DNA from 2 places in the Bradyrhizobium sp. AUGA SZCCT0177 genome. Region 2 is predicted to be linked to the other one. Evidence: riboswitches for the same ligand, from Rfam matches in the RefSeq annotation. Region 2 holds a riboswitch; the other holds the start of a gene.
What was found. A riboswitch is a leader RNA that binds a small molecule or an ion and turns the genes downstream of it on or off. The one in region 2 is predicted to bind cobalamin.
Positions count from the first base shown of each region.

Region 1: linked by a shared signal. The riboswitch ahead of JQ597_RS24290 (TonB-dependent receptor) and the one ahead of metE (5-methyltetrahydropteroyltriglutamate--homocysteine S-methyltransferase) in region 2 are both predicted to bind cobalamin.

Region 1 covers NZ_JAFCMA010000022.1:33,734-40,647, reverse strand. The annotation lists gene JQ597_RS24305 (ABC transporter substrate-binding protein) at 1-567, opposite strand, end outside; gene JQ597_RS24300 (ABC transporter ATP-binding protein) at 567-1,349, opposite strand; gene JQ597_RS24295 (FecCD family ABC transporter permease) at 1,346-2,389, opposite strand; cobalamin riboswitch at 2,524-2,723, shown strand; gene JQ597_RS24290 (TonB-dependent receptor) at 2,838-5,117, shown strand; gene JQ597_RS24285 (DUF6925 family protein) at 5,215-6,234, shown strand; gene JQ597_RS24280 (transcriptional regulator) at 6,350-6,598, shown strand; gene JQ597_RS24275 (hypothetical protein) at 6,595-6,882, shown strand.
Region 2 covers NZ_JAFCMA010000014.1:102,751-109,664, reverse strand. The annotation lists gene JQ597_RS18125 (ribonucleoside-diphosphate reductase subunit alpha) at 1-1,890, opposite strand, end outside; cobalamin riboswitch at 2,006-2,223, opposite strand; cobalamin riboswitch at 2,346-2,546, shown strand; gene metE (5-methyltetrahydropteroyltriglutamate--homocysteine S-methyltransferase) at 2,654-5,020, shown strand; gene JQ597_RS18115 (hypothetical protein) at 5,066-5,263, shown strand; gene JQ597_RS18110 (aromatic ring-hydroxylating oxygenase subunit alpha) at 5,271-6,356, shown strand; gene ftsH (ATP-dependent zinc metalloprotease FtsH) at 6,517-6,914, opposite strand, start outside.

The DNA of each region.
Region 1 (6,914 bases), on a different contig from region 2:
CGTGTTGAACAGCCCGGTCTCCGCCAGCAGCGAGCCGACAAAGCTGTCGCTGCCCGCGACCCAGCCGCGCCGCGACAGCGGCAGCACCCGATAGTGTTTTGCGGCGACAGCCTGGCGCGCCCGCGCTAACGCCGCATCGAGCAACGCGATCTGCGCCGCCGCGCGATCGGGGTGGCCGACGATATCGCCGAACTCGCGAATCTGGTCCTTCACTTCAGGCAGCGTTCGCGGCACCGGGAGTTCGGCGAGACGCAGCCCATGCGCTTTGAGCAATTCCCGCGTCGAACGCTTGTCGTACAGATTGGCGACGACGATGTCGGGCTTCAGCACCATCACGTCTTCCGCGCCGCCCGACAGTCTTGGATAGCGAGCGACGTCACCGGCCACCCAGGCATCGCGCGAATAACGCGAAAGCCCGAGGATCTGCTCGGGATCGGCTAGCGACAGCAGCAATTGATCGCTGCAGACGTTCATCGACACGATCCGCGGCAGCTTAGCTGATAACGCGGAGCCGGCCGGCATCGCCAGCGCGGCAACCGCCAGCAGCACGCCAAGCCGGCCGCGCATCACAGATCCGCCCACGGCACGATCACGGCCTCGCGCTGGTATTCGGCGCGGTAGGCGCTGATCCGGAACACGTCGGCTATCACCTGCTCCGACAGCGCTTCCACCGGTGCGCCCTGCGACACCAGCCGGCCCTCCTTCAGAACCAGCACATGATCGGCGAATCGTGCGGCCAGGCCGAGGTCGTGCGTCACCACGATGACCAGCACGCCCTTGTCGGCGGTGGCGCGCAAATTCTTCATCACGTCGATCTGATGGCGCGGATCGAGCGAGGCGGTCGGCTCGTCGGCCAATATCACCGGCGCTTCGACCGCCAGCACGCGCGCCAGCGCGACGCGGCTGCGCTCGCCGCCGGACAGTTCGGTGACGCGGCGTTCGCTGAATTCCACCACATCGACCGCCTGCATCGCGCGCAATACGGCTTCAGTATCCTTTGGCGACAGCCGCGCCGGATCGGTCGCGCCGTGCGGATAGCGGCCGAGCGCCACGATATCGCGCGCCGGCAGTGGCCAGTGCACGATGTGGCCCTGCGGCAGATAGGCAAAGCGTTTTGCGCGTTCACGCAGCGACAGATCGGCCAGCGCATCGCCGCCGATATGGATACTGCCTGAGGACGGCAGCAGCCCCGACAGCGCGCGCAGCAGCGTGGTCTTGCCGGCGCCGTTCGGTCCGACCAGGGCGACCAGATGACCCGCGGTCAGCGACAGCGATACATCGCTGAGCACATGGCGGCCGGCCAATGTCACGTTTACGCCCTGCGCCGTGAGAAGCGTTGCTTCGCTCATGCGACACCTCCCCCGAGCGCGCGGCGTTCGCGCGCGATCAGATAGAGGAAGAACGGCACGCCAATGATCGAGGTCAGCACGCCGACCTTGATGTCGCTGGTCGAGGGAATGATCCGCACCGCGATGTCGGCGGCGAGCAGCAGCGCCGAGCCTGCCAGCGCACTCGGCACCAGCAGCCGCGCCGGATCATGACCGATCAACGGCCGCATCAGATGCGGCGCGACGAGGCCGATGAAGCCGATGGTGCCGGTGACCGCAACCGCGCCGCCGACCCCAAGCGCAACGCCGGTGATCACGATCAGCCGCAGGCGCCCGACATCGACGCCGAGGCTCTGCGCGGTTTCCTCACCGAGGCTGAGCGCGCGAAAGGAATGGCGCTGGCTGAACAGGATAATACCACCGGCAACGATGAACGGCAGCGCCAGCATCACGTGCTGAAAACTGCGATCCTCCAGCGATCCGAGCAGCCAGAACGCGATCTCCAGCACCACGAAGGGATTGCTGGAGAGGTTCATCACCAGCGCGGTGGCGGCGCCCGCCAGACTCGAAATCGCAAGGCCCGCCAGGATCAGGATCAGCAGCCCGGCATTGCGGCCGGCGATCGTCAGCAGCACGAACACCGATCCGAAAGCGGCCATGATCGCCACCACCGGCAACGCATAGGAGCGCACATCGGCCCACCCCAGCGCGATCACCAGCACCGCGCCGAACGCGGCCGATTGCGGCGCGCCGAACAGCGAGGGCGAGGCCAGCGGATTGCGCAGCAGGCCCTGCAGCGACGCGCCTGACATTCCCAGGATGGCGCCGATCGCCAGCGCCAAGATGGTCCGCGGCAGGCGGATTTCCCGCACGATCACCTGCGACACATCGCTGCCGCCGCCGAGGAGAGCTTCCATCACCGCCAGCGGCGACAGCCGCACCGGCCCGATGCCGAGCGAGATCAGCACTAACAGCCCGACGAGGCCGGCGAGCGCGGCCGTCACGCCAATCCGGCGGCGCGCGGCCTCCTCGTTTGCAGCAATGATGGTCTCAACACTCATCGATCGTCCCCGGACGGTCAGCCCGTACCGCACAACGCGTTCGAACGGTACTGCTCATGCGACATAAAAGACGCACTCGTCCAGTGAGGATCGCAGGCGAGGCCTGATGGGATTGACTCTATCTTTGACAAACTTCTACCATAATTTTCGACGGTTCCCGTTTTGGGGATCAAAAGGGAATGCGGTGCGGGGACAGTCCCCCAATTCCGCGGCTGCCCCCGCAACTGTAAGCGGTGAATCTTTCGTCCTACGCCACTGGGATTCTCGGTCCTGGGAAGGCGACGAAAGGTAACGACCCGCAAGCCAGGAGACCTGCCGTCAGCCGTGGTCACACGCGAAGATGTCGGTCGGGGAGTACAGGCATTAGTTTCACCAGAGCTGCTTACAGCACGATGGTGGGACTTGGTTCGCTGTGACGTGCCACTGACGTCATACCGAGGCCTGAACCATGTCTTCCACCACCACTGCCGCCAAGCGGTGCCGCCGTTTTTTGCTGGCGTCCAGTTTTCTGGCGCCGATCATGGCGCTCACCAATTCCGGCGCGCAGGCCCAGCAGACCGCCACAGCGGATCAACTGCCGGCGATCGAGGTCAACCCGCCCGGCGACCAGAACCGGACCCGCGCCAAACCCGCTTCCGATCAGGGCTCGGGCACGCGCCGCGTCGTCGCGCCGAACCCGAGGCCGTCAAGCAATCGGAACCCTGCGCCGGGGACCGGCTCGAACGTCGCGTCACAAGGCGATGGCCAGGGCGGTGGCGGAACGCCCGTCCGGCAATTCGCCGGCATCGTCGGCACATCGGCGACCGTCATCACGGCTGAAGAAATCGCGCATTCACCCGCGCAGACCTTGCAGGAAATCATCGCGCAAACACCGGGCGTGCAGCTCACCAGCCTGTATGGCGGCGTCAACGGCGCGAAGACCAGCGTCGATCTGCGCGGATTCGGCGCGTTTGCGACCTCCAACACCCTCGTGCTCATCAACGGCCGCAGGCTCAATGACGTCGACATGGCCGGTGTCGATTTTTCGACCATCCCGCGCGATTCGATCGAGCGTATTGAAATCACCCGCGGCAACAGCGGCGCGGTGCTGTACGGCGACAATGCCGTCGGCGGCGTCGTCAACATCGTGCTGAAAAACGGCGTCGGCGGCCCGCCGGTCGCGATCCGCGGCGAAGCCGGCGTCGGCTCCTTCAACCAGCGCATGGCCTCGGTCTCGGCCGCGACCAATTTCGGTCCGTGGTCGACGTCGTTCTACGGCAACGCCATCAAGTCAGACGGCTACCGCGTCAACAACGCGCTCGACCAGCGCAACGGGGTCGGCAACCTCAACTACACCACGCCCGGCCTCAGCGCGTTCCTGACCGTGACCGGCGACGATCAGAAGCTCGGCTTCCCCGGCGGCCGCATCGTCGATCCCTCGATCGGCGTCAACGAACTGGTCACGGCCCGCACCGGCACCAGCACGCCGTTCGACTACGGCAACCAGCAGGGCGCCAGCGCCACCGCCGGCTTCACCAAGACCCTGTGGAACGGCGTCGATCTCATCATCGATGGCGGTGTGCGGGACAAGAAACAGCAGGCCGCGTTCTTCAATCCCTTCGCCAACAGTTACGTCGACAGCCATCTTCAGACATGGTCCCTGACGCCTCGATTGAGCGTCAAGAATGTAATGTTCGGACTACCCTCTTCGATCCTGACCGGCATCGATTATTACGATGCGACGTTCCATCAGGAGCGGCCGGAATTTAAGGGCACACCGCCGATCCATACTTACGATCTGTCGCAAAGAACGATTGCCGGCTATTGGCAGCAAACCCTTGGGCTGTTGCCGACAACGGATTTCTCGTACGGCGCGCGAATCCAGAACACCAGCCTGAGTGCGCGGGACCGCCTTAACGATCCGCCGAATTGCGCCCTGTTTTTTACCTGCGGCGCTCAGAACCTTCCGCTGGATAGCAGCGAAGTCCAGCACGCGCTGCATGTCGGCCTCGAACATCGCTTCAACAATATCGTCTCGGTATTCGGCCGGGCCGCCCGCGCGTTCCGCACGCCGAATGTCGACGAGAGATTGTCCTCCGGACCCTCCTTCGATCCTGTCTTCTTCACCCCAATTCCCGGCACCTTCCAGCTGAAAACCCAGACCTCGCACGACGTCGAAGGCGGCTTCCGCATCAAGTCGGGCGGATTCCAGATGCAATCGAGCATCTACAACATGGACCTCGAGAACGAGATCCATTTCGTCCCCGCGCTGTTCTACAACGTCAACCTCGATCCGACCCGCCGTTACGGCTCCGAGACCAGCGCCTCGCTTCGCATCAGCGACAGCGTGCTGCTGCGCGGCGGTGTGGCCTACACCCGGGCGGTGTTCCGTGAAGGGCAGTTCGCCGGCAATGACGTTCCGCTGGTGTCCCGCTACACCGCCAGTGGCGGCGTGACTTGGAACATCTGGCAAAATTATCTGGTTGCGGACGCCACGGTGCGCGGCTGGAGCGAGCGCTACATGGACAACGACCAGAAAAATACCCAGCGCCGCATCCCGGCCGATGCCACCATCGACTTCAAGCTGAGCGGGGCATATCAGCACTTCTTCTGGTCGGTGAGCGTCAACAACGTGCTCAACGCGCTGTACTACGACTATGCGATCGCAAGCTCGTTCACCGACGGCCGCTTCAGCGCCTATCCGCTGCCGGGCCGGACCTACATGGTGAAGGCCGGCGCGACGTTCTGAGCCCGGACGCCGGTCCGGGGCCCGCTCCGGACCGGCTTGTCCTGACCTGACAAGCCAGTATTCTCTTTGGCCCCGAGGGTTAAGGGAATGCTGGTTGATGCCTGATGTTTCCGCCGTCGCGGCGATCGATCTGTTGTTGCAGCGGGAAATCGCCGATCCCGACACGCAATGGAGCCTCGGCACGTTCGGCGCCATCGCCGAATTCGCACGCGACCGCGACGAGTCGGTGCGGCTGACGCAATCGATCGAGGCCGTTGCAGCCGTGACGCCGCGCGGCGGCATTGCGCTGAAACCGGGCGGCAACAGCCGGCCGTTCGCCTCCGAGAGCATCACCAAATCAGGCTGGAGCCATCGGATCGCGCTGTGCCTGCCGTCAGGCGATTGTGCGATGAACGGCCGCAACGCGCTGACGGAAATCGGCGCCGATCACGAGGCGCTGCGGCCGGAGGACCGAGAGTCCTTCCTGTTCGATCTCGGTCTCGGTGCGCTGCAGGCGGATTTCTGCGTGCGCGTCAGTAACCCCAGTCTCGCCACGCGGCTGCGCGAACTCTGCGGCCGCGCCATCTTCGAACACGACAATCCCGCGATGGGGATGATCCTTGGCGCGAACCCGCATCGCGTCTTCATCAGCCGGCTCGGCCGCATCGAGGTCTATCAGCCGATCCCGCCGCCCTCGGGCAAGAGCCCGGAAGGGCCGCACACGCACGTGCTGCCAAGACTCCTGAAAAGCGGCCGGACCCATGCCGCGACCGAGCCGGTTCCCGACGGCTGGATTCCCTGCGCGCACATCTATCCGCCGCATCCGTTGCGTGACGGAATGGGCGAAGCCCGGCCGTTCGACCGGACACGTCACCAGCGTTTTCAACGGATCCTGGCGGCGTGCGGCGATCCCGAAGCGCTCGCGATCAAGCAGCGCGTCGTCGATGCGGTGCTGGCGGGGGAACCGCCGGTGGCGATCGCCGGCGACCGTCACGGCCGCGCCGGCATCCGCATCGCGCTGCGCCAGGTCAAAGCCGAAGGTCAGGCGTCAACGACATTGGCAGCCTGGCTGGCCACTTTCGACCAGAGCGGTCCTGAAGACGGCGATGACCCCACCGCCCTTCACCATGAGGGCTGAATCAACGCGATAACGGGGCGTTTTCGACCCAAATTCGCCCCCTCAGCGGCGCAATCCATGGTATTACCGCCGAAACACCGCCCGACGGCATGCGTCGCGGTTTCAGAGGTATATGATGAACGACGAACCGAAGAGTCCGGCCGAAATGAAAGAGATTCGGCTGCACCGCAAGCGTACCCAGGAGGTCGAGGGCATCAAGGCGATGGCCGAGATCGCGGCCTCCGACATCGCGATTCGCAAGCGGACTGAAAAGCTGCGCGCGCTGCGGCTGGCCAAGGAAGCTGAAGACCTTGCCAATCCGCCCGAACCGAAGGCCAAGCCTAAAGCGAAAGCCAAAGTGGCGAAGAAGGCTAACGTAAAATGACGAAAGATGATCGCGACCGCGCCCAGGCGCGTCTGGATAAAACCACCCGCGCAGCCCAGGACGCGCGGTCCGGCAAGGCCGACCGCGATGCGGCCTCGAGGGCCATGCTCGACAATATGGCGAAGCTGAAGGCGTTGCGGCTTGCCCGCGAGGCCGCCGCACCTCCGGCTCCCGTCAAGGCAAAGAAGGCAGCGACCAAATCGAAGAAGCCGGGCGAGAAGCGCCCGACCCCCGCGTTGGGCGATTGGCTGGCGAGCCAGCAAAGCGGCGGACGACGGACTTAACATCGAAGACCTTGAGCTGAGCTCCTTGAGCT
Region 2 (6,914 bases):
GCTCTTCTTCAGCCGCGCCTCGTTCAGGCGGCCGCCCTGGATGTGATTGAGCAGGTTGATCGAGCCGAGATTGCAAACCGCGGTCTCGTCGTCGGAGGTGTTGAGCGTGATTTCCGTGCAGAGGTTGGAGGAGTGGATGACGCCGGCATGGCGCTGCGGCGAACGGAGATTGCAGGGGTCCTTGAACGTGATCCAGGGATGCCCGGTCTCGAACAGCATGGTCAGCATCTTGCGCCACAAATCAGTGGCGCGGACCTGCTTGAAGACGCGGATTTCACCGCGCGCCGCCCTGGCTTCATAGGCGGCATAGCGTTCGGCGAATTTTGTGCCGTAGAGGTCGTGCAGGTCGGGCGTCTCGTCAGGCGAGAACAAGGTCCATTCGCCGTCGGTTTCGACGCGTTGCATGAACAGGTCAGGCACCCAGTTCGCGGTGTTCATGTCGTGGGTGCGGCGGCGGTCGTCGCCGGTGTTCTTGCGCAGATCGAGGAATTCCTCGATGTCGATATGCCAGGTCTCCAGATACGCACAGACCGCGCCCTTGCGCTTGCCGCCCTGGTTGACCGCAATGGCGGTGTCGTTGGCGACTTTCAGGAACGGCACCACGCCCTGACTTTCGCCGTTGGTGCCCTTGATGTGGGCCCCGAGCCCGCGCACGCGGGTCCAGTCGTTGCCGAGCCCGCCGGAATATTTCGCCAGCAGCGCGTTGTCCTTGACCGACTTGAAGATGCCGTCGAGATCATCCGCGATCGTGGTGAGGAAGCACGACGACAATTGCGGCCGCAGCGTTCCAGAATTGAACAGCGTCGGCGTCGAAGCCATGAAATCGAAAGACGACAGCAAATCGTAGAATTCGATCGCGCGGGCCTCGCGATCGATCTCGCGGGTCGCAAGTCCCATCGCGACGCGCATGAAGAACGCCTGCGGCAGCTCGATGCGGTTGCCGCCTTCATGCAGGAAATAGCGGTCGTACAGCGTCTGCAGGCCGAGGAACTGAAACGCCAGATCGCGTTCCGGCTTCAGCGCCGCGGCGATTTTCTTCAGGTCGAAGCGCGCCAGATCCGGATCGAGCAGTTCGGCCTTGATGCCGGTCTTGATATAGGCCGGGAAGTATTCGACGTAGCGCGTGGCCATGTCGGCCTGCGAGGCGTTGGTCGGCACGCCCTGAACGTAGGACAGCACTTCGGTGCGCAATTTGTCGAGCAGCAGCCGCGCGCTCACGTAAGCGTAGTTGGGCTCCTGCTCCACCAGCGTCCGCGCAGCCATCACGGAAGCGAGCGCCAGCTCGTCCTGGCTGATGCCGTCGTAGATATTGCGCTGGGTTTCCGCGATGACGGGCGCGGCGTCGACGCCATCAAGACCGGCGCAGGCCTCGCCCACGATCAGCGCGAGCCGCGCGGTATCGAGCGGCACTTTGGTGCCGTTCGCCAGCGTCACATGCAGCACGGGTCCTGCCGCAGGCTTGGCCGATTTGGCGGCCTCCTGCTCGGCGCGCTGCCTGGTGCGCTCGTCGCGGTACAGCACATAGGCGCGCGCCACCTTGTGGTGCTCGCTGCGCATCAGCGCCAGTTCGACCTGGTCCTGCACGTCTTCGATGTGAAAGGTGCGGCCTTCGCTCATCCGGCGTGACAGCGCGCCGACGACTTCCGCGGTCAATTGTTCCACCACCTCGTGCACCCGGCGCGAGGCCGCCGCGGTGTGGCCCTCGACGGCGAGAAACGCCTTGGTCATCGCGACCGAGATCTTGCTGGCATCGAATTTCGAAACCGTGCCGTTGCGGCGGATCACCTGCATCGGAAGTTCGGCGTCCGGCGCGGCGAGCGTTTCGGGACGCAACTGGAATAAGGGAGCGGTTTTGGCTTCGAGAGAAATGAGACCGGAAGATTCGGACATCGGCAGACCCCGTGGTGTTGTTGAGGCCGGATGTCTTTGGGGACGCTGCATCGAATGCGCGACGGCAACGCCGGCATAGATCTGCAAGCGACCGCCGGGACACCCCGCCCGTGGACGTTTTTTCGGTGTCGCGGCAGGTCTCCTGGCTCGCAGGTCGTCGTTATTCCCTGTCTTCCCAATGCGAAGCCGCATCAGTGACGTAAAGGCGGGAACAACTCACTGCTTACAGTTGCGGGGGCAGCGTCGGAATTTCGCGCCCTTTGGCGCAGTCACCGACTTCCCTCTTAGCCACCATGACTTGCGTCGTGATGGACCGTGACAACTACATCTGGTGCGATTTGGGCAATCGTGTCAATGGTGCGCTAGCCGAGCCTGCGAAAATTCTGGTCCACCCTGTTGAAGCTGTGAACAACCGCAACAACCGGCGATCGAGTTGACGGGCGCGCCGAGTTGCCAGTAAGTGGACGCGTCGTGGTTCTTCGGGATGGTTTTCCCGAAGCTAAGAGGGAAGCCGGTGTGAAGCCGGAGCTGCCCCCGCAACTGTAAGCGGCGAGCCGCTGTCCAACAAAGTCACTGAGACCCGCAAAGGTTTTGGGAAGACCGGACAGCAGCATTGACCCGCAAGCCAGGAGACCTGCCTCGACAACATAAACGTCCTCGGGCGGGGTGTCCCGGTGGTGCGGTTGCGATTCCGCGCGCCTCCTGACGCCTGGAATCCAGACGTGTCACTTCGGCCTTTGCCCCCAACTTTTGGGGTTAAGCCATGTCTGTTTCCAATGCGACTGCTTCTGTAAATTCTACCTCCTCACTTCCCGTCGCTTCGCTCGGCACGCCGCGCATCGGTCCGCGCCGCGAGCTGAAATTCGCGCTGGAGAGCTTCTGGTCGGGTACGACCGACGAGAAAGCCCTGATCGAGACCGGCATCGGGCTGCGCGCGGCCAATTGGGCGCGCCAGAAGAAGCTTGGTGTCAGCATCATCCCGTCCAACGACTTCACGTTCTACGACCAGGTGCTCGACACCTGCGTGATGGTCGGCGCCATTCCGAAAAGCTACGGCTGGAACGGCGGCACGGTTCCGCTCGCCACCTACTTCGCGATGGCGCGCGGCGCCCAAGGCGCGGCGCATGATGCGGACTGCGGCCACGCCCACCACGACGCGGCCCACGGCGTGCCGGCGCTGGAAATGACAAAATGGTTCGACACCAATTACCACTACATGGTGCCTGAACTGGAGAAGGATCAGACCTTCACGCTCGCCTCGCGCAAGCCGATCGAGGAGTATCTGGAAGCCAAAGCGCTCGGCTACCAGACCCGCCCGGTGCTGGTCGGCCCCGTGACGTTCCTCAAACTCGCCAAGTGCAAGGATGCGGGATTCAACACGCTGTCGCTGCTAGACCGGTTGGTGCCGGTCTATATCGAGGTGCTGCGCGAACTCACCAAGGCCGGCGCGGAATGGGTGCAGATCGACGAGCCGTGTCTGGTCCTCGACCTCGACATCATCGCGCAGCAGGCACTGCATTATGCCTATGCGGAAATCACCAAGGCGGTGCCTGAGCTCAAGATCATGCTGGCCACGTACTTTGGCGGGCTCGGCGCCAACCGCGACACCGCGCTGGCCCTGCCTGTCGCGGGTCTGCATCTCGACCTCGTGCGCGCACCCGAACAACTCGATGATCTCGCCGGTTTCCCAAAGGACCGCGTACTGTCGCTCGGCATCATCGACGGCCGCAACATCTGGCGCGCCGATCTGAGCCGGCTGCTCGACCGGTTGGAACCTGTGGTCACCAGGCTCGGCGGCGACCGCGTGCAGCTCGCGCCATCATGCTCGCTGCTGCACGTCCCGATCGACCTCGCGCTGGAAACCAGCCTCGATCCCGATGTGAAGAGCTGGCTGGCGTTTTCGGTGCAGAAGATCGAAGAACTGGCGGCGCTCGGAACGGCATTGGCGCGCGGCCGCGTCCACGCCGACGCCATCCTGAAAGCCTCCGATGAAGCCGCAGCGGCGCGCAAAGCTTCGCCGCGGATCCACGATGCCAAGGTGGCGGCGCGTGCCGCCGGCATCGATAGCGCGATGCGCCGCCGCCTCAACGCGTTTACCGATCGCGCCGGCGTGCAGCACAGCCGCTTCAACCTGCCGGCCTTCCCGACCACGACCATCGGCTCGTTCCCGCAGACCGCGGATGTCAGGAACGCCCGCGCCGCGCATGCCAAGGGCGCGCTGACCGACGACGCCTATAAACTCTATCTGCAGAACCAGACCGCGCGCGCGGTGCGCTGGCAGGAGAATATCGGGCTTGATGTGCTTGTTCATGGCGAGTTCGAGCGCAACGACATGGTGCAGTATTTCGGCGAGCAGCTCGAAGGTTTCGCCTTCACCGGGTATGGCTGGGTGCAGTCCTACGGATCACGCTACGTCCGCCCGCCGGTGCTGTTCGGCGACGTGTCGCGCCCGAAACCGATGACGGTCGAGTGGTGGCGGTATGCGCAGTCGCTGACCAAGCGGCCGATGAAGGCGATGCTGACGGGGCCGGTGACCATTCTGAACTGGTCGTTCGTCCGCGACGATATTCCGCGCAGCGAAGCCTGCCGCCAGATCGCGCTGGCGATCCGTGACGAGGTCGCCGACCTCGAAGCCGCCGGTGCCGGGATGATCCAGATCGACGAAGCGGCCCTGCGGGAGGGCCTGCCGCTGCGCCGGTCGGAGTGGAAGAGCTATCTCGACTGGGCCGTGGACGCCTTCCGCATCTGTTCGTCGGGCGTGCGCGACGACACCCAGATCCACACCCACATGTGCTACTCGGAGTTCAACGACATCATCGATGCGATCGGTGCGATGGATGCCGACGTGATCTCGATCGAGACCTCGCGCTCGAAGATGGAACTGCTCGACGCTTTCCGGAACTACCGCTATCCGAACGAGATCGGCCCCGGCGTCTACGACATCCATTCGCCGCGGGTGCCTGAAACCGCCGAGATGACCGACCTGCTCAAGCTGGCGCGGCTGCGGCTCTCCGACGCCCAGCTCTGGATCAATCCGGATTGCGGATTGAAAACCCGGAAATGGGAAGAGGTGCGGCCCGCTCTGGTCAACATGGTCGCCGCCGCCCGCGAATTGCGGGCGCTCGCTTAAACGCCCGCCCCGTCTCCCATCCCGGCACAATTGAAAGGATACGCCATGCGCTTCTGGATCGAATGCTCGAGGTGCGAGACGGGGCAGGCCACCCACATCAATATCGCGCTGGTCGGCAGCATGTGGCGCGACGGCGAGCGCACCGTGCTCGCCTTCGTCGGCGGTGACGGCCAGCGCATCGAGGTCACCGAGACGCCGGAACAGATCATGGCGCTGCATCTCGGACCGCTGGCAAAGGCGTAACGACGCGATGACAGTGAGGCCTGATAATGCCTGGTCGGAAGCTTCTGTCGATCTTCGCAAGGTCGGCGCGAATCCGGATTACTGGTATCCGGTCGCATGGTCGCACGAGGTGAAGTCCGGCCAGACTTTCGCGGCGCGGTTCGCGGGCGAGCCGATCGTGCTGGTGCGCCCGAGTGAGGGCGCGATCTTCGCGCTTGAAGACCGCTGCGCGCACCGCCAGGTGCCGCTGTCGAAGGGAACGGTCGATGGCTGCACCCTGCGCTGCGTCTATCATGGCTGGCGCTACGACGCGTCGGGCGACTGCATCGACGTCCCCTATCTTGGTAAGGGCAAGAGGCCGAACGGCGTCCGCCGCTATCCCTGCTTCGAACGCGACGGGTTGATCTTCGTATGGCCCGGCACAGGGCCTGCCGCCGCCCCCTTGCCGCGGATCGGCGCAGCCGCTGATACTGCCTACAAGACACGGCGGTTCGGCAAGCTCGTCGCCTGCCACTACACTTTCATGCATGAGAATTTGATGGACATGAACCATCAGTTCCTGCACCGGCGCACCACCGGCAAGGTCGTGCCGCGCTATCTCGGCAGCCGCGCCGGCGAACGCTGGATGGAAGTCGATTACAGTTTTGCCCGGCCTGGCGAGAAGCCGCCCCTTGGCGAGGCCGTCATCGTCGGCGGCCTGCGCGGCCGTGCCGGCACGGCGCGCGATCTGATGACGGTGCGCACCGAATATCCCTACCAGACCCTGCAGATGTGGACGAAGGGCGACGCACCGGTTCTCAACGTATGGCTCGGCTACACGCCCATCGATGCCGCGCAGCGCCGTAACCGGACCTTCGTGGTGCTGTCGGTGCGCAAACCCAGAATTCCCGGCATCCTCGATCTCGGCTGGCCGGTGCTGGCCTGGTTCACCAACCGGGTCTTTTCGGAGGATTGCGAGATCGTCGAGATGGAACAGGCCGCACATGACGCGCAAGGCGCCGACTGGAACAGGGAAGTGTTTCCGCCGATCCACGCGCTGCGGAAGCTGCTGCGTGAGTGCGGGGAGCCAGGCAGTAGCCCGGATGGAGCGCAGCGAAATCCGGGACGCACGTGACGTCGCGGCATGCCCCGGATTTCGCTGCGCTCCATCCGGGCTACAGCGATTCCGAGCCGCTCCCACGTCTTGCCGCTGATCCTCATGGCGCCGGACCAGGACGCCACCATAAAAAAACGCGGCGTCACCGCCGCGTTTTCTATTTCAGATGCAAACCCACTTAGGCCTGCGGTTGCGGCTCCAGGCCGGGATCCGGATCGGGGCGCGGGCGCGACTTGCCGGCGGGCGGCACAGCCGACGCGCGCGGCGTGGTCGGCTCAAGCACCGACTCGCGGTTCGGCTTCTTGCCATTGAGCAGGTCGATGATCTCGTCACCGGACAGCGTCTCGAATTCGAGCAGGCCCTTGGCAAGCGCTTCGAGGTCGGCGCGCTTTTCCGTGAGGATGCGCGTCGCTTCGTTGTAGCCGTCTTCGACGAAACGCCGGATCTCGGTATCGATCTTCTGAACCGTTGCCTCCGATGCGTTCTGGGTGCGCGACACCGACATGCCGAGGAAAACCTCGTCCTGATTCTCGCCATAGGACACGGTGCCGAGCGCCTCGGACAGGCCCCAGCGCG